2 regions of the Bacillus sp. SD127 genome follow, and region 1 is predicted to be linked to the other one. Evidence: predicted binding sites of a transcription regulator. Region 1 holds the regulator's gene; the other holds the start of a gene.
What was found. The regulator CtsR, encoded in region 1, represses protease genes until heat stress. The targets are predictions, from matches to a motif close to ATGGTCAATAAAGGTCAAACA.
Positions count from the first base shown of each region.

Region 1 (10,027 bases):
GTTGATGAATTCCGGTCTGAACGCACGTTTCAGTTCACCCATCACTTTATCCTTCATGTCTTTATGATTTTGCGTCTCATCCTGAACGTTGAAGCCGACATATTTGTTGCGTTTCAGCTCACTTGCTCCGACGTTTGACGTCATGATCAGAATCGTGTTGCGGAAATCAACTGTACGGCCTTTAGAATCAGTCAATCGTCCGTCCTCAAGTACTTGAAGGAGGATATTGAAGACGTCAGGGTGCGCTTTCTCAATCTCATCAAGAAGCACAACAGAGTATGGTTTTCTTCTTACCTTCTCTGTTAATTGGCCGCCCTCATCGTATCCCACATACCCTGGAGGTGAACCTACAAGTCTAGAAGTCGAGTGTTTTTCCATGTATTCAGACATATCAATTCTGATCATGGCTTCTTCATCACCGAAGATAGACTCAGCAAGTGCCCGTGCAAGCTCCGTTTTACCTACACCTGTAGGGCCTAAGAAAATGAATGAGCCGATTGGGCGTTTAGGGTCTTTTAGCCCTGCTCTTGCACGTCTGACCGCTTTAGCAACGGCTACAACAGCTTCATCTTGGCCGATGACACGGGAATGAAGAATGCTCTCCATATTAAGAAGCTTATCAGTTTCAGTTTGAGCGATTTTTGATACAGGCACCCCAGTCCAGCTGGATACAACCATCGCAATATCATCCACAGAAACCTCTGAGTTTTCCTGTCCCTGCTTCTCTTTCCATGATTTTTTCGTATCTTCCACTTGTTCACGCAAACGCTGTTCCGTATCACGCAAGGAAGCCGCTTTTTCAAATTCTTGGCTTTGCACCGCAGCATCCTTCTCTTTACGAACTTCATCAAGTTTCTGTTCAAGCTCTTTTAAATTAGGAGGCGTTGTAAAGGAACGCAATCTGACCTTTGAACCCGCTTCATCGATCAAGTCAATAGCTTTATCCGGAAGGAAACGGTCAGAGATATATCTGTCAGAAAGCTTAACCGCAGCCTCAATGGCTTCATCAGTGATAGAAACGCGGTGGTGGGCTTCATATCGGTCACGCAAGCCTTTTAGGATTTGAATGCTTTCGTCTACAGACGGCTGATCAACCTGGATTGGCTGAAAACGGCGTTCCAGAGCTGCATCTTTTTCAATATATTTACGGTACTCATCAAGAGTTGTCGCACCGATGCACTGAAGTTCTCCGCGAGCAAGTGAAGGTTTCAAAATGTTTGATGCATCAATGGCACCTTCTGCTCCGCCCGCTCCGATTAGTGTATGGAGCTCATCAATGAATAGAATGATATTTCCTGCCTGACGGATTTCATCCATCACTTTTTTCAAGCGGTCCTCAAATTCACCGCGATATTTCGTACCGGCAACAACTGTTCCCATGTCTAATGTCATAACGCGTTTATCCCGTAAAATTTCGGGAACTTCATTATTGATAATTTGCTGTGCAAGACCTTCTGCGATAGCCGTTTTCCCTACGCCCGGTTCCCCAATCAGAACAGGATTGTTTTTCGTTCTGCGGCTCAGCACTTCAATGACACGCTGAATTTCTTTGCTTCTGCCGATAACCGGATCAAGGCTGTCTTCCTTCGCAATCGCTGTTAAATCTCTTGCCAGGCTATCTAGTGTAGGCGTATTCGCATTGCTGTTTGTTCCAGCCGCTGATGAACCTGTTTCATTACTTCCAAGAAGCTGAAGCACTTGCTGTCTTGCTTTATTCAAGCTGACTCCGAGATTGTTAAGCACTCTCGCAGCCACACCTTCACCTTCGCGAATAAGTCCAAGAAGAATATGCTCTGTTCCCACATAAGAATGGCCGAGTTTTCTGGCCTCATCCATTGATAGCTCAATGACTTTTTTAGCTCTCGGAGTATAATGAATCGTTTGAGACATTTCCTGTCCGCGCCCAATTAAGCTCTCAACTTCTTTTTGGATTTTATCTGAACCAAGTCCAAGCGCTTGAAGTGCTTTAGCAGCGATGCCCTCTCCTTCTCGCACCAGTCCTAATAAAATATGCTCAGTGCCGATATTATTATGACCTAAACGAAGTGCTTCTTCCTGTGCAAGCGCCAGTACCTTTTGAGCTCGTTCTGTAAATCTTCCAAACATCATATCGATTCATCCTCCTGTCTATTCCCATTCATTTCTAAGTGAAGCCGTTCTCTGATAAGAGACGCTCTTCGTATATCTCTTTCGTTCGGACGCAAAGCGCCTCCCGAGTACTGCTGTAAAAATCCCGGCTGTGTTAAAATCATCAGTTCATTAAGTATATTGCTTGAAAGTCCTTTTATAATGCCTAGGTCTATACCCAACCGAACATCTGAAAGACACTTTGCAGTTTCTTTCGATTCTATCATTCGGCAATTGGACAAGACTCCATAGGATCGATACACACGATCCTCAAGCTCAATCTTAGAGGTTTGGTAAAGCGCTTCTCGGGCAGATCGTTCCTGTTCAATCAGTTGGGCAGCTACGCTGTTAAGGTCATCGACAATATCCTGCTCCGACTTTCCAAGCGTGATTTGATTTGAAATTTGAAAGATATTTCCTACTGCTTCGCTGCCTTCCCCATAAATTCCTCTAACAACTAAGCCTAATTGATTAATAGCCGGTATAATTCGATTTATTTGCCTAGTTAAAACCAGTGCCGGAAGATGCATCATGACTGAAGCCCTTAAGCCCGTACCTACATTTGTAGGACAGCTGGTTAAGTAACCCCTTTGCTCACTAAATGCATAATCAACCTTTTCCTCAATCCAGTCATCAACTTGGTTTGCGGCTTTCATTGCTTGCGGAAGCTGAAATCCTGGGAAAAGACACTGAATTCTTATGTGGTCCTCCTCATTCAACATGACGCTTACTTCCTCATTTTCAGAAAGCAAACAGCCGCCAAAAGGAGACTCTGTCAAATTAGGGCTGATGAGATGCTTTTCAACAAGCACCCGTTTTTCTAAAGGCTGTGCGTCGTTCATTCTGATCAAAAGGAATTTGCCGACACCGGGAATTTCTTGTTCTGAAAACTGTTCTTCAAACTGTTGTAAGATGGATGAGGCTTCTTCATTGGAATATCGCGTAGGGAACCGAATATTTTCAAAGTTCCTAGCTAAACGTATGCGGCTGCTGAGTACAATGTCACTTTCAGGGCCTTTCTGCTTCATCCAACTGCTTAATGCGTCCTGAATAAAATGCTTTAGCGACATTACCCCTGTTCCTCCTCACTATCTGTACTTTTGAGTGACTGTTCTAATGAACGAATTTGATCTCTCACATGGGCTGCATTTTCAAATTCTTCTTGTTGTATTAAAGCTTCTAATTCTTTTTTCAGCATTTCGATCTGTCGTCTGACATGCAGGTTGCCGCCTATACGTTTCGGTATTTTCCCGCCATGCACAGTGTTTCCGCTGTGAACTTTGCGTAAGATCGGTGTAATGTTGCTATGAAATGTTTTATAACATTCGGCACAGCCAAATCGGCCGGTTTTTCTAAATTGCTGAAATGTCATTCCGCACTTCGGACAAGCAGATATTTGCTCGGAATGGCTGAACATTTGAGTTCCAGCATTCTGAAATGAAGAATCCATGTTCAGTAAACCTGATAGTAAATTATGAATAGAGAAACCATGACTTGCACTTATACCATATGAATCGCTATGTTCTTTTGCACATTGTTCGCAGATGTGAACCTCTTTTTTCTCTCCGTTAACAACCTTTGTAAAGTGAAAAGTGGCTGGTCTCTCATTGCACTCTTGACAAATCAATCTTTTCACCCGCTTATTTTAATTTTAAAGCGGTCAGCATAGCTTTCATCATTCTCGCTCTTAATTCATCACGTTCAGGCAAATCAATGTACAGTACTGAGCGATCCATCACGCTGACCATCATTTTTGCTTCTCTTTCAGAGATCACCTTGTCTTCTAATAGCCTTAAAATAATGTCATCAGAGGCTGCTTGAGACAAATGGGTATTAATTTGAGAAATAATATTATTGATTAGGACAACTTCATTATTCATTTTAATTTTAATGATTCTGATGTAACCGCCGCCCCCGCGTTTGCTCTCAACAATATATCCTCTCTCGCTTGTAAATCTGGTGTTGATGACATAATTTATTTGGGAAGGAACACATTGAAATTTATCTGCAATTTCACTACGTTTAATTTCTAGAATTTCCTTGCCATTTTGATCTAACACTTGTTTCAAGTACTGTTCAATGATGTCAGAAATATTATGTCCCACTCAACCCCCTCCTTTATTGACTTTGACTATATTTGACTTTAATCTTACTATAAGGTGTTTTTCGAGAATTTTCAACTTTCTCGCTCTATCTTAAGTATTTCCATTTTCTAAATCCATAAAACCTGATTATTCACTTAAAATTTCTCTGTGAAGTTATTATATTATATAACTAAATGAAATTTTATGATACCAATAAGCAGAATGCAAAAAAGGGCAGCTCATATGAGCTGCCCTTTTGTTAATTGCTTGGCGGCGTCCTACTCTCACAGGGGGAAACCCCCGACTACCATCGGCGCTGAAGAGCTTAACTTCCGTGTTCGGCATGGGAACGGGTGTGACCTCTTCGCTATCGCCACCAAACAATTGAGAGTGTTCTCTCAAAACTAGATAACAGGTGTGACATCATTAGAAATTAGGTTAAGTCCTCGATCGATTAGTATCTGTCAGCTCCATGTGTCGCCACACTTCCACCTCAGACCTATCAACCTGATCATCTTTCAGGGATCTTACTTCCTTGCGGAATGGGAAATCTCATCTTGAGGGGGGCTTCATGCTTAGATGCTTTCAGCACTTATCCCGTCCGCACATAGCTACCCAGCGATGCCCTTGGCAGAACAACTGGTACACCAGCGGTGCGTCCATCCCGGTCCTCTCGTACTAAGGACAGCTCCTCTCAAATTTCCTGCGCCCGCGACGGATAGGGACCGAACTGTCTCACGACGTTCTGAACCCAGCTCGCGTACCGCTTTAATGGGCGAACAGCCCAACCCTTGGGACCGACTACAGCCCCAGGATGCGATGAGCCGACATCGAGGTGCCAAACCTCCCCGTCGATGTGGACTCTTGGGGGAGATAAGCCTGTTATCCCCGGGGTAGCTTTTATCCGTTGAGCGATGGCCCTTCCATGCGGAACCACCGGATCACTAAGCCCGACTTTCGTCCCTGCTCGACTTGTAGGTCTCGCAGTCAAGCTCCCTTGTGCCTTTACACTCTGCGAATGATTTCCAACCATTCTGAGGGAACCTTTGGGCGCCTCCGTTACCTTTTAGGAGGCGACCGCCCCAGTCAAACTGCCCACCTGACACTGTCTCCCCGCCCGATAAGGGCGGCGGGTTAGAAGGTCAATACAGCCAGGGTAGTATCCCACCGATGCCTCCACCGAAGCTGGCGCTCCGGTTTCCAAGGCTCCTACCTATCCTGTACAAGCTGTACCAACATTCAATATCAGGCTGCAGTAAAGCTCCACGGGGTCTTTCCGTCCTGTCGCGGGTAACCTGCATCTTCACAGGTACTATAATTTCACCGAGTCTCTCGTTGAGACAGTGCCCAGATCGTTGCGCCTTTCGTGCGGGTCGGAACTTACCCGACAAGGAATTTCGCTACCTTAGGACCGTTATAGTTACGGCCGCCGTTTACTGGGGCTTCAATTCGCACCTTCGCTTACGCTAAGCGCTCCTCTTAACCTTCCAGCACCGGGCAGGCGTCAGCCCCTATACTTCGCCTTACGGCTTCGCAGAGACCTGTGTTTTTGCTAAACAGTCGCCTGGGCCTATTCACTGCGGCTCTCTCGGGCTTGCACCCTAACAGAGCACCCCTTCTCCCGAAGTTACGGGGTCATTTTGCCGAGTTCCTTAACGAGAGTTCTCTCGATCACCTTAGGATTCTCTCCTCGCCTACCTGTGTCGGTTTGCGGTACGGGCACCTCTCACCTCGCTAGAGGCTTTTCTTGGCAGTGTGGAATCAGGAACTTCGCTACTATATTTCGCTCGCCATCACAGCTCAGCCTTATGGGAAACGGATTTGCCTATTTCCCAGCCTAACTGCTTGGACGCGGATATCCAATACCGCGCTTACCCTATCCTCCTGCGTCCCCCCATTGCTCAAATGGTGAGGAGGTGGTACAGGAATATCAACCTGTTGTCCATCGCCTACGCCTTTCGGCCTCGGCTTAGGTCCCGACTAACCCTGAGCGGACGAGCCTTCCTCAGGAAACCTTAGGCATTCGGTGGAGGGGATTCTCACCCCTCTTTCGCTACTCATACCGGCATTCTCACTTCTAAGCGCTCCACCAGTCCTTCCGGTCTGGCTTCACAGCCCTTAGAACGCTCTCCTACCACTGTTCGAAGAACAGTCCGCAGCTTCGGTGATACGTTTAGCCCCGGTACATTTTCGGCGCAGAGTCACTCGACCAGTGAGCTATTACGCACTCTTTAAATGGTGGCTGCTTCTAAGCCAACATCCTGGTTGTCTAAGCAACTCCACATCCTTTTCCACTTAACGTATACTTTGGGACCTTAGCTGGCGGTCTGGGCTGTTTCCCTTTCGACTACGGATCTTATCACTCGCAGTCTGACTCCCAAGGATAAGTCATTGGCATTCGGAGTTTGACTGAATTCGGTAACCCGGTAGGGGCCCCTAGTCCAATCAGTGCTCTACCTCCAAGACTCTTACCTTGAGGCTAGCCCTAAAGCTATTTCGGAGAGAACCAGCTATCTCCAGGTTCGATTGGCATTTCACCCCTACCCACACCTCATCCCCGCACTTTTCAACGTGCGTGGGTTCGGGCCTCCATTCAGTGTTACCTGAACTTCACCCTGGACATGGGTAGATCACCTGGTTTCGGGTCTACGACCACGTACTCATGCGCCCTATTCAGACTCGCTTTCGCTGCGGCTCCGCATCTTCTGCTTAACCTTGCACGGGATCGTAACTCGCCGGTTCATTCTACAAAAGGCACGCCATCACCCGTTAACGGGCTCTGACTACTTGTAGGCACACGGTTTCAGGATCTCTTTCACTCCCCTTCCGGGGTGCTTTTCACCTTTCCCTCACGGTACTGGTTCACTATCGGTCACTAGGGAGTATTTAGCCTTGGGAGATGGTCCTCCCGGATTCCGACGGAATTTCACGTGTTCCGCCGTACTCAGGATCCACTCTGGAGAGAACGAAGTTTTGACTACAGGGCTGTTACCTTCTATGGCGGGCCTTTCCAGACCTCTTCATCTACCTCGTTCCTTTGTAACTCCGTATAGAGTGTCCTACAACCCCAAGAGGCAAGCCTCTTGGTTTGGGCTAATCCCGTTTCGCTCGCCGCTACTCAGGGAATCGCATTTGCTTTCTCTTCCTCCGGGTACTTAGATGTTTCAGTTCCCCGGGTCTGCCTTCTCATATCCTATGAATTCAGATATGGATACCACTCCATTACGAGTGGTGGGTTTCCCCATTCGGAAATCTCCGGATCAAAGCTTGCTTACAGCTCCCCGAAGCATATCGGTGTTCGTCCCGTCCTTCATCGGCTCCTAGTGCCAAGGCATCCACCGTGCGCCCTTTCTAACTTAACCGTTAAAAAGAATCACTATGTGATATCTTGTGTTACTAATTGAATGTGATGTCTACTGTTATCTAGTTTTCAAAGAACACGTTTCGAAGGAATGATCCTTCAAAACTAAACAAGACAGGGAACGTTCTGTTTATAAGACCCAAGGTCTTATATTCCGTAAATATCCTTAGAAAGGAGGTGATCCAGCCGCACCTTCCGATACGGCTACCTTGTTACGACTTCACCCCAATCATCTGTCCCACCTTCGGCGGCTGGCTCCATAAAGGTTACCTCACCGACTTCGGGTGTTACAAACTCTCGTGGTGTGACGGGCGGTGTGTACAAGGCCCGGGAACGTATTCACCGCGGCATGCTGATCCGCGATTACTAGCGATTCCAGCTTCACGCAGTCGAGTTGCAGACTGCGATCCGAACTGAGAACAGATTTGTGGGATTGGCTTAACCTCGCGGTTTCGCTGCCCTTTGTTCTGTCCATTGTAGCACGTGTGTAGCCCAGGTCATAAGGGGCATGATGATTTGACGTCATCCCCACCTTCCTCCGGTTTGTCACCGGCAGTCACCTTAGAGTGCCCAACTGAATGCTGGCAACTAAGATCAAGGGTTGCGCTCGTTGCGGGACTTAACCCAACATCTCACGACACGAGCTGACGACAACCATGCACCACCTGTCACTCTGCCCCCGAAGGGGACGTCCTATCTCTAGGATTGTCAGAGGATGTCAAGACCTGGTAAGGTTCTTCGCGTTGCTTCGAATTAAACCACATGCTCCACCGCTTGTGCGGGCCCCCGTCAATTCCTTTGAGTTTCAGTCTTGCGACCGTACTCCCCAGGCGGAGTGCTTAATGCGTTAGCTGCAGCACTAAGGGGCGGAAACCCCCTAACACTTAGCACTCATCGTTTACGGCGTGGACTACCAGGGTATCTAATCCTGTTCGCTCCCCACGCTTTCGCTCCTCAGCGTCAGTTACAGACCAGAGAGTCGCCTTCGCCACTGGTGTTCCTCCACATCTCTACGCATTTCACCGCTACACGTGGAATTCCACTCTCCTCTTCTGCACTCAAGTTCCCCAGTTTCCAATGACCCTCCCCGGTTGAGCCGGGGGCTTTCACATCAGACTTAAGGAACCGCCTGCGAGCCCTTTACGCCCAATAATTCCGGACAACGCTTGCCACCTACGTATTACCGCGGCTGCTGGCACGTAGTTAGCCGTGGCTTTCTGGTTAGGTACCGTCAAGGTACCGCCCTATTCGAACGGTACTTGTTCTTCCCTAACAACAGAGCTTTACGATCCGAAAACCTTCATCACTCACGCGGCGTTGCTCCGTCAGACTTTCGTCCATTGCGGAAGATTCCCTACTGCTGCCTCCCGTAGGAGTCTGGGCCGTGTCTCAGTCCCAGTGTGGCCGATCACCCTCTCAGGTCGGCTACGCATCGTTGCCTTGGTGAGCCGTTACCTCACCAACTAGCTAATGCGCCGCGGGTCCATCTGTAAGTGGTAGCCGAAGCCACCTTTTATGTTTGAACCATGCGGTTCAAACAAGCATCCGGTATTAGCCCCGGTTTCCCGGAGTTATCCCAGTCTTACAGGCAGGTTACCCACGTGTTACTCACCCGTCCGCCGCTAACATCAGGGAGCAAGCTCCCATCTGTCCGCTCGACTTGCATGTATTAGGCACGCCGCCAGCGTTCGTCCTGAGCCAGGATCAAACTCTCCGATAAAGTAGTTTGACTGACTACGCACATCGCTGTGCGATTTTATTAAAACTTGAATTAACAGGTACGTTTTGTCTTGTTTAGTTTTCAAAGATCATTTTGTTATCGCTTTGTTAAAGCAACTTTATTAGTATACAACGTCGCTTTCTCAAAGTCAACAACTTTTTTAAATCTTTTTTTGGTGGAGCCTAGCGGGATCGAACCGCTGACCTCCTGCGTGCAAAGCAGGCGCTCTCCCAGCTGAGCTAAGGCCCCGTAAAAATGGTCGGGAAGACAGGATTCGAACCTGCGACCCCATGGTCCCAAACCATGTGCTCTACCAAGCTGAGCTACTTCCCGATTTCCCATATTGATAAAATATATGGCGCGCCCGAGAGGAGTCGAACCCCTAACCTTTTGATCCGTAGTCAAACGCTCTATCCAATTGAGCTACGGGCGCAAATTATAATGCCGAGGGCCGGACTTGAACCGGCACGGTAGTCACCTACCGCAGGATTTTAAGTCCTGTGTGTCTGCCAATTCCACCACCCCGGCGTGGATGGTATAGTTGGAGCGGAAGACGGGATTCGAACCCGCGACCCCCACCTTGGCAAGGTGGTGTTCTACCACTGAACTACTTCCGCAGACAGGATGTCCAGTTTTTATTTAACTGTCATCCTATATAATGCGGGTGAAGGGACTTGAACCCCCACGTCATAAAGACACTAGATCCTAAGTCTAGCGCGTCTGCCAATTCCGCCA
Region 1 covers NZ_CP191226.1:4,162,360-4,172,386, forward strand. Annotated here, with positions in the region: gene clpC (ATP-dependent protease ATP-binding subunit ClpC) at 1-2,109, opposite strand, end outside; gene mcsB (protein-arginine kinase McsB) at 2,106-3,197, opposite strand; gene mcsA (protein-arginine kinase activator protein McsA) at 3,197-3,754, opposite strand; gene ctsR (transcriptional regulator CtsR) at 3,768-4,232, opposite strand; rRNA gene rrf (5S ribosomal RNA) at 4,477-4,592, opposite strand; rRNA gene ACQVGS_RS21610 (23S ribosomal RNA) at 4,646-7,573, opposite strand; rRNA gene ACQVGS_RS21615 (16S ribosomal RNA) at 7,743-9,292, opposite strand; tRNA gene ACQVGS_RS21620 (tRNA-Ala) at 9,466-9,541, opposite strand; tRNA gene ACQVGS_RS21625 (tRNA-Pro) at 9,549-9,625, opposite strand; tRNA gene ACQVGS_RS21630 (tRNA-Arg) at 9,649-9,725, opposite strand; tRNA gene ACQVGS_RS21635 (tRNA-Leu) at 9,735-9,820, opposite strand; tRNA gene ACQVGS_RS21640 (tRNA-Gly) at 9,835-9,909, opposite strand; tRNA gene ACQVGS_RS21645 (tRNA-Leu) at 9,952-10,027, opposite strand, start outside.

Region 2 (10,027 bases), 800 kb from region 1:
GGCCCGGACGAAACGGTCCAGTTCAGCAACACGTCTGGCCGATGATAGAATTAAAGAAAAGGCCAGATCGGCCACTGTGTCATCCAGTGTATAAGGCGTATGAGTGCCGACGACGCTTTTTTCTTTCATCGCTTCTATATCAAAATTATCGTAGCCGACGGATTGATTGCTGACGACCTTCAGCTTAGGAGCATGTTCAAGCAGCTCGCTGTTGATGGACGGCCCAGATGTTCCAGTAGTTAAAAGCCCTTCAGCATCTTTCATTTTTTCGAATAGCACCTCTTGCGGAAGTGTATCCTCCTGCCATATCTCATAGCGGCAATGCTCACTGATCATGTTTTCAATCTCTTCAGGAATCGGTTTGGTGATAAATACAAATGGTTTCAACAAGGCTCCCCCTTTATGGCTGTTGTCTATTTTATTATATCGGAAAGAAATAGAAGTTAGAAATATTGCTGCGTTTGTTAAAATTTCTGGTTCTTTTGAACTTAAAATGATCGTGATGAATGAAAAAATAGCAGCCTCTGCTTAAATAAGTTTTTTAATTATCTGAATTCGCCTATATTTTTTGTCAGACAAATCACCAAAATACCAGCAGAACCTGGATTATAGGATTCAATAAATATAAATTTTATTATCTTTGAAAGATATAAATTTTTGAGTTTTTATTTTACAGTCCAATTAGATCGTCTTTTGTTGAAAGCCTTTTCGCGGCCTGTTCCTATGCTATAATTCCTTACTGTAAGCTGGGTAAGAAGGCTTGCAAAATCATATGGATGGGAGATGAATTAGAATGGTTTCTTTAACATCAATTTTGGAACACAATCAGCAGTTTGTCAGAGAGAAGAAGTACGAACCCTACAAAACGACAAAATTCCCTTCAAAAAAGCTCGTTATTGTTACCTGTATGGATACAAGACTCACAGAACTTCTTCCGCAAGCAATGGGGCTTAAAAACGGCGACGCTAAGATTGTAAAAAACGCGGGAGCCATCGTTTCTCACCCATTTGGAAGTGTCATGCGCAGCATATTGGTCGCCATTTATGAATTGCAGGCTGAAGAGGTTTGCATTATCGGCCACCATGAATGCGGGATGTCAGGCCTGAATGCGGCCTCGATTCTTGAAAAAGCAAAGGAACGTGGGGTAGAAGCAAGCTGTCTGAGTTTGCTTGATAGCGCCGGATTAGACTTAAAAACTTGGCTGACCGGCTTTCACAGTGTGGAAGAAAGCGTTTCCCACAGTGTCAATCTGATCAAGAATCATCCGCTGCTGCCAAAAAAGCTGCCGGTTCACGGGCTTGTGATACACCCGGAGACAGGCAAACTTGATGTCGTGATTAACGGTTATGAAACTGAGTTCATAAAGACTAATTCATAAGGGAGGTTTTAACAAAATATGCGATTCTCTGGGAGATTCAAGGGATACAATTTGCAGAAATTTCAGAAAGACCTCATTGCAGGTATCGTAGTAGGAGTCGTGGCAATTCCTTTAGGGATGGCGTTTGCCATTGCCTCGGGAGTCGAGCCTGAATACGGGCTGTATACTGTTGTCGTGGCGGGGATCTGTATTTCTTTGTTCGGGGGATCTAAATATCAAATTGGCGGTCCGACTGGCGCGTTTGTCCCGATTTTATTCGGTATTGTGATGCAGTACGGGCTGGAAAATCTGCTGATAGCGGGATTTATGGCAGGCGTCATGCTGGTGCTGTTCGGATTGTTTAAGCTCGGCAAAATTATGAAGTATGTGCCGAAGCCAGTTATCGTCGGGTTTACGGCTGGAATCGCCGTGTTAATCTTCACTGAACAAATCGCTAATTTTCTCGGTTTGAAAAACGTAGAAAAACATGAGAACTTTCATCACAACATGTTTGAAATTGCACAGAAGCTCGGCACCTTTAACGGATATGCCATTTTGACAGCAGTCATCGGACTTGTCATTTTGCTTGTATCCGCCAAAGTGATGCCAAAAGTACCCGGAGCTTTATTGGCTCTTCTCATTTCTACGCTTGTTGCGGTTGTGTTTTTCCCTGACCGCATGGCAACGATTGGCTCAACCTATGGAGATATTCCTCGCCATTTGCCTGAATTTCAGTTTCCGGAGCTGACAATAGATAAAATGGTCATGCTGTTTCCGGCAGCGCTTGTCATCGCGCTTCTTGGCGGCCTCGAGTCAATATTATCCGCGATGGTTGCCGATAATATGAAAGGGTCAAAGCACGACAGCAACAAAGAGCTTGTCGGCCAGGGGATTGCGAATATGGCCGCGCCGCTGTTTGGCGGAATCCCGGCTACCGGAGCGATTGCGCGGACGGCAACCAATATTAAAAACGGAGCGGTTTCGCCTGTCTCAGGTGTCGTTCACGGCGTCGTGGTTCTTCTTGTACTGCTTGTATTCGCGCCTTATGCTTCCCACGTTCCGCTTGCAAGTATGGCGCCGATATTGATGGTTGTCGCATGGAATATGAGTGAGCGGAAGGAAGTCGCAAACATGCTGAGATTGAAAAACGCCGATTCCTTCATTTTAGCCGCTACCTTTGCCCTGACGGTTCTGTTTGATTTAATCGTCGGTGTGGCGACCGGATTGCTACTCGCATTTGTGTTCTTCATCAGAAGAATGAGTGAAGCGACCCGTATTCACAATCAGGAGTCTCATCCAGCTCTTGCGAAAGCGGCTAAGAGGGAGCAGGGGACAGATCCTTCTGTCAGCATGTACTCCATAGAAGGACCGCTGTTTTTCGGATCGATTGATTCGCTTGAATCGTCATTGTTAGAGCATGTACAGAAAAAGCCGAAGACCCTGATTTTACTCATGAATAAAGTGCATTACATGGATACGTCCGCAGAAGCGGTGCTTGTGAACATCATGAACAGAATTAAGCGCCACAACGGAAAGCTGATGATCGTAGGGCTGCAGTCTCAACCTAAAGAGCTCCTGCATAAAACAGGCCTCTTTCACAAAATAGGAAAGCAGCATTTCTTTGATCATCATGATGAAATCACAGGATGAAAAAACGGCCGACTAACGGCCGTTTTTTTTTTATGCATGCTCAAATCGCTTTGTCAGTTTTTCTTGGTGGGTTTTCATCACGTCTTCTAAAGAAACGCCGTACATATCAGCAAGGATGGCGATATTTCCGATGACGTCTCCCATTTCTTCAATCAATTCTTGTTTTTGCTCAGCTCGTGTCGATTCTTTCTCATCCGGCCGGTCTCTGCCGATTTCATATGCTCTGACAGCCCGTGCCAGCTCTCCGGCTTCCTCCATTAAAAACCCCACTCGAATAAACGGTCCGTATTCCGTCCAGCCCCTTTTTTCGTAAAACTCTTTCATCCATTTTTCAGCATCAGCCAGCTGCAACATCATCACTCCTGCATTCTTTATGTATTTCATATTGATATTATCACATGAAGATGGGACAATATATAGTGTGTTTTTTGAATGTTAACACGATATATAGATGCGGAGATGACGAGATGAAAACAATTTGTGTATTTGCGGGCTCAAACCCGGGGGGAAATGAAGCGTATAAAAGAAAAGCGACAGAGCTTGGCATGTATATGGCAGAGCAGGGAATCGGCCTGGTATACGGGGGCTCTCGTGTAGGGTTGATGGGCGCGATTGCCGATACGTTAATGGAAAACGGCGGCACTGCAATTGGCGTGATGCCAAGCGGCCTGTTCAGCGGAGAGGTTGTCCATCAAAATCTGACAGAGCTGATTGAAGTCAACGGCATGCACGAACGGAAGGCAAAAATGAGCGAACTGGCTGACGGCTATATCGCCATGCCGGGCGGTTTCGGTACATATGAAGAATTATTTGAAGTGCTTTGCTGGGCGCAGATCGGCATTCATCAAAAGCCGATCGGACTTTACAATGTGAACGGGTATTTTGAGCCGATGATGAAAATGGTCAAATACAGCATTCAGGAAGGATTTTCTAACGACTCTCATCTTAAACTGATCCACAGCTCTTCACGGCCCGATGAGTTAGTTGAGCAAATGAAGAACTACTCATATCCGATTTTAGAGAAAAAGTGGACAGAAATTTAAAAAAGAGCCCTCCGAAAGGAAGGCTCTTCTCGTTTTACTTTTGCTCTTCTGTGTTGCGAGTCAGAATTTTGTCAATCAGGCCGTATTCAAGCGCTTCTTCAGCAGACTTGAAGTTATCGCGGTCTGTGTCGCGTTCGATCACTTCAAGCGGCTGGCCAGTACGTTCAGCAAGCACTTTGTTTAATTTGTCGCGAAGCAAGAGAATACGTTTCGCGGCAATTTCAATTTCCGTTGCCTGACCTTGCGCACCGCCAAGAGGTTGGTGAATCATAACTTCACTGTTCGGAAGCGCATAGCGTTTGCCTTTTTCTCCGGCAGCAAGCAAGAACGCGCCCATTGACGCAGCCATACCGATACAAATTGTAGATACCTTCGGCTTAATAAACTGCATGGTATCATAGATCGCCATACCAGCCGTGATAGAGCCGCCCGGGCTGTTGATGTAAATGGAAATATCTTTTTCAGGGTCTTCCGCTTCTAAGAATAAAAGCTGTGACACGATGGAGTTCGCAACGTTGTCATCAATCGCAGATCCAAGCATGATGATACGATCCTTTAATAGACGAGAATAAATGTCATACGCTCTTTCCCCGCGGTTCGTTTGTTCAATGACTGTAGGTATTAAATTCATAATGCTCCTCCTTCACCTTTTAGGTAAGTATGTAGTTACATGATACATTTTTGGTCAATAAAGGTCAAACAAAAAGCTGGCTTGACATGCAAACTCTTCTCTTTTTCCCATTTTCCCCAAAAATACAACGGTTCAAACCATCGTATGTGAGCTTCGGAAAGAAGATGATGTGTCTTCTTAAAAAAACAGCCCTTTAAAATAGAGGGTTGTTATTTCGGCTGAAATGCGGTATAATGAGTTATGCTGACGTTATCATCACGAAGTGAAAATATGTCAATATGCGCTCGTAGCTCAGTTGGATAGAGCGGTGGTTTCCGGTACCACGTCTGCCGGGGGTTCGAATCCCTCCGAGCGCGTCCAATAGAACAACAGGAAAGACAAGGGTTTGGCATTTTGCCCCTCTTGTCTTTTTTGTATGTTTTTAAGTTCGTAGAAAATTTGTCTAAGAATTTATCCGGATCCTACATATGCTGATATCGGAATCAAATTTTATTGGGAGTGAAATATATGGGATCAACACAGTTAACAGGGCGTGTAATCTTCAAAGGGGACCCCGGCTATACACAGGCAGTTAAGAATTGGAACCCTTATGTTGATGTCTATCCTCTTGTCTTTGTTTTTGCACAAGATTCATACGATGTAAGTAATGCTATTAAATGGGCTCGTGAGAATAATGTGCCCTTACGTGTCAGAAGTGGTCGCCATGCTCTAGATAAGAACCTTTCAGTAGTAAGTGGAGGAATTGTTATTGATGTGAGTGACATGAATAAAGTTTTCTTAGATGAAGAAAACGCGATTGCAACCGTTCAAACTGGCATTCATGTTGGCCCGCTTGTAAAAGGATTAGCTCGAGATGGTTTTATGGCTCCGTTTGGAGACAGTCCAACAGTTGGAATCGGAGGAATTACGATGGGCGGTGGATTTGGAGTAGTCTCACGATCGATTGGCCTTATAAGTGATAACCTTCTCGCACTGAAAACGGTAGATGCAAAAGGCAGAATTATTCATGCAAATCAATCTTGCAATGAGGATTTACTATGGGCTTCTAGAGGTGGCGGCGGAGGGAATTTTGGATATAATACCCAATATACTTTCAAAGTTCATAGTGCCCCTAAAACAGCAACTGTCTTCAATATTATTTGGCCATGGGAACAATTGGAGACGGTTTTTAAAGCCTGGCAGAAATGGGCACCGTTTGTAGATGAACGATTAGGATGCTACCTTGAAATTTACAGCAAAATAAATGGTTTGTGTCATGCAGAAGGAATTTTCCTCGGTCCAAAAAATGAATTGATTAAATTATTAAATCCTTTATTAAATGCTGGAACTCCAACACGAGCAGATATCAAAACATTATCCTATCCAGATGCTATAGATTTCTTAGACCCTGACGAACCCATCCCTGGCAGAAATGATCAGAGTGTTAAATTCTCCTCAGCCTGGGGACATGATCTTTGGCCTGACGAACCCATTTCAATCATGAGAAAATTCTTGGAAGAGGCCACTGGAGCAGACTCCAATTTCTTTTTTATAAATTGGGGGGGGGCTATAAGAAGAGTACCTAAAGACGAAACAGCCTTTTTTTGGCGCCATCCACTGTTTTATACGGAATGGACGGCTAGTTGGCAAAATAAATCACAAGAAGCTTCAAACCTTGCCTCAGTTGAAAGAGTACGTCAGCTGATGCAACCATATGTAGCAGGTTCATATGTTAATGTTCCAGATCAAAACATTGAAAATTTCGGAAAAGAATATTATGGTGCAAACTTTGCAAGGCTTCGAAAAATAAAAGCGAAATATGATCCCGAAAATTTATTTTGTTTTCCACAAAGCATCCCGACAGCTCGTTAAAAATTAATTCGTTTCGAAAATAAAACCCCCTGAGTTTATAACTTTAATTAAAAAATAGATGGAATCAATAACTCATACTACAAAAGCATTTGAATGGTTTCCGGTACCACGTCTGTCGGGGGGCGAATCCCTCCGAGCGCGTCCAATAGAACAACAGGAAAGACAAGGGCTTGGCATTTTGGCGCTTTTGTCTTTTTTTGTTTTATAAAAATTCCCCGCTGAAACATAAATATTCCTCCTCTCGGGCACGTTATGAGATGTACGATATGAATTTGCAAGGAGGATGAACATGGGTATTTTAAGCGGAAACCCGCAGGAAGAACCGATGCATTACGGTGAGGTATTCAGTTTGTGGAGTTATGTGATGGCGGGAAATAAAATGATCGGCAATTACCAGATGTTATTGCATCATGTTGGTGATGGCGATTTAAAGAAGCTGCTTCGTGAGTCCATCGAGAAATGCCAAGATGAAATCAAACAGGTCAGCAATATCCTGAAAGAAAATGGCGTGGGGCTTCCGCCCGCTTCTCCTGAGCCGCCGGATGCAGATCTTAACGACATTCCGCCGGGCGCACGGTTTCTCGATCCGGATGTGGCCGCATCTGCAGCGGCGCAAAATGCAGCCGGTCTTGTGACATGCAGCAAAATTATGGGGCAGTCGATTCGCGAAGACATCGCCATGATGTTTGGGCAATTTCATATGACCAAGGCGGCAACAGGGGCAAAATACTTAAGGCTGCTGAAAAACAAAGGCTGGCTCATCCCGCCGCCGCTTCATCTTCATAAACATCAAGATGATGAGTAAAAGATAAAAGGCATATACAGCTTTCTGTATATGCCTTTTATGATCTAAGACGTAAGACGCAGGCCGATGACGCCGGCAAGTATCAGGCAAAGAGAAATCAGCTGAGAAAGCTGAAACCGTTCCTTAAACCAAATCAGGCTGACTGCTGTTACGCCTATGCTGCCTATACCGGTCCAGACGGCATAAGCAACACCGGAAGGCAGGACTTGCATGGCCTGTGATAGACAGTAAAAAGATAAAGCAAATCCGGCAGTCATCACAATAATCGGCCATTTTTTCTTTGTGCCGTCTATATATTTCATGGCGATGGCAGCTATAATTTCTTCTATACCCGCAATGAATAATAAAAACCACGCCATTATTTTTCACCTCTCGGCTGAGTTTTATTTTCTTTTGTGAAAAGCTTCATTCCTAAAATACCGGCTAGCAGCAGCATCAAAAAGAAGATTTGCGCTGCTGAGAAGGATTCGCCTAAGAAGATCCCGGTCGTGTAGGTTCCGACCGTTCCAATTCCGACAAATACGGTATACGCCGCGGCCATAGGAATTTTTCGATAAGAGCGGATTAACAGTATAAAGCTTATCGCTATTAATAGAAAAACGATAATCCAATCAAAAAGCGAATCCGCATGTTTGAGGGAGGAGGCCCAAACCACTTCTAGAAGCCCTGCTATCAAAACAAGTACCCAATACAACAGTAACACCTCTTTTTGTGAATGAACGTCAGTCATTTTTAGGCATTAAAAAATGAGCGGTGTCACCCAGTCATTTTTTAAGCTTTACCTAAGCTCCGTTTTAAGAATGTGAAAATTTCTTTTTTAGATACTTCAAGGTTTTCATCTTGTTCAAACCCGATATAAAACCGTTCTGCTGTGTTCTCAACCAAATTGATGATGGTTCTTGCCGTCCACTTTGCATTGATGCCTTCGATCACATCTTGGCTGTCGATCGCCTTGTTGATGATGTTCTCAAGCCAGGAATAATAAGGCTGATAAATGGTCTCCCATTTTTCCATGGAATGGTCGATGGCAAGCCCCGAATAGCAGAGGACAATAATATCTTTATGGCGCTCTGTGATGTGAAACGTCTCATCAATTAAGGTTTGTAAGACGGTCCAAAAATCTTCCTCGCCATTCAGTCTTCCTTTGATTTGCTCCAGCGTATGAGTGAGAAGGTTTTCCGCAATGGCCGGAATCAGAGCATTTTTGGATGAAAAATATAAATAAAACGTTCCTTGGGCAGTGCCGGCTCTTTTTACGATCTCTGAGATGGAGGCTTTATCGAGTCCCTTTTCCGAAATGACTTCAATCGCCGCCTGCAGAATCTTTTCATATTTTCCTGATGTTTGTTTTGGCACGGGGAACACCTCCTGTAATGACTGACTATCATTCATTTTATCTTAAGTGATGGTGTTTGTAAAGCGAAAAAAGAAGCAAGAGAAACTCCTGCTTCTTATTTATCATAATCTATCGCGGCTTTCGGGAGCCCGGTATACTTTGCCCAATAGTAAATCGCAAGCGAGCCGATGGCAACCAATATGAGATCGACGGGATTGCTGATAATGCCTAAGCCATGCCCGAAAGAGCCGATATAGGAAAAAATCAGCATCATGACATAAAATCCGACGAGCCACCAGGCTGATTTCAGCTGCTGGGCCAGGCTGACGTCTTCTTTAGGCGCGTATTTGCTGAAGCAGAGATAGATCAAAAACATGACGAGCTGTGAGCCGAGAAGCCAGGAAACGGTTGTCCATCCTGACCAGTACACAATAAACGCCGTAAAAATAAATGAAAGCGGCCCGATGATGCTCATTCCTTTTAAATAAAACGGCCTGTTTAAGTCCTTCGCATTTACTCTCAGTGCGGCTGAACAAATTGGTGCAATCGCATAAGAAAGGATGAGAGCGACAGAACAGACATTGACGAGCGCGTTCCACGAAGGGAAGGGGAGCGTCCAGAAAATCGACATGGCAAATGAAAGCCAGAGTGAAGCACGGGGTGTCCCCGTTTCTTTATTGACCTTTGAAAATATGCCAAATAATGTGCCATTCCGCGCCCAAGCGTAAACGAGGCGAGATGTCGTATTCATAAAAATATTCCCGTTTCCTCCCGGAGACAGAATGGCGTCTAAAATGACAAGCGTTGCAAGCCATCCTAAACCGAGCATAACCGCAATGTCTTTAAACGGCAATGAAAATTCACGGCCGATTGCCGGCCAGCCGTTTTTCAGCGTTTCTGTCGGAATCGCACCGATAAAGGTGATTTGCAAAATCGTGTAAATAATGGTTGAAACGATAATACAGATAATTAAAGCGATCGGGATATTGCGTTTCGGATTTTGTACCTCACCGGCAACAGACACAATAGGGTGCAGCCCGAGATATGCAAACATGACACCCCCCGTCGAAATGGCGGCCTGTATGCCTGTAAAACCAAAAGGCGCAAACCCTTCAACCGATAAGTTTCCCGGCTGAAAATGAAAAAACAGCACAATAATGATCGTGACCGGTACGATATATTTAAAAATAGAAATAATGAAATTGGCCTTTGCAAAGGTTTTAACGCTCCAGTAATTCAGCAGGAAAAACAAGCAGAGCAAGGCAAACTGCAAAATCCAGCCTGCAATGGTCGGTGAGTCAGAGCCCTCTTTGGTCAGGCCAGGAAACCAATAGGCCACATATTGCCGGACGGC
Region 2 covers NZ_CP191226.1:698,139-708,165, forward strand. Annotated here, with positions in the region: gene ACQVGS_RS03610 (2-hydroxyacid dehydrogenase) at 1-390, opposite strand, end outside; gene ACQVGS_RS03615 (beta-class carbonic anhydrase) at 794-1,378, shown strand; gene ACQVGS_RS03620 (SulP family inorganic anion transporter) at 1,397-3,007, shown strand; gene ACQVGS_RS03625 (MazG nucleotide pyrophosphohydrolase domain-containing protein) at 3,038-3,358, opposite strand; gene ACQVGS_RS03630 (LOG family protein) at 3,475-4,050, shown strand; gene clpP (ATP-dependent Clp endopeptidase proteolytic subunit ClpP) at 4,085-4,681, opposite strand; tRNA gene ACQVGS_RS03640 (tRNA-Arg) at 4,962-5,037, shown strand; gene ACQVGS_RS03645 (FAD-binding oxidoreductase) at 5,189-6,532, shown strand; gene ACQVGS_RS03650 (hypothetical protein) at 6,610-6,759, opposite strand; gene ACQVGS_RS03655 (DUF3231 family protein) at 6,822-7,337, shown strand; gene ACQVGS_RS03660 (DMT family transporter) at 7,382-7,696, opposite strand; gene ACQVGS_RS03665 (DMT family transporter) at 7,696-8,031, opposite strand; gene ACQVGS_RS03670 (TetR/AcrR family transcriptional regulator) at 8,109-8,693, opposite strand; gene aspP (aspartate/proton symporter AspP) at 8,789-10,027, opposite strand, start outside.
Region 2: the regulator CtsR is predicted to act here: its motif matches at 4,732-4,752, upstream of clpP (ATP-dependent Clp endopeptidase proteolytic subunit ClpP).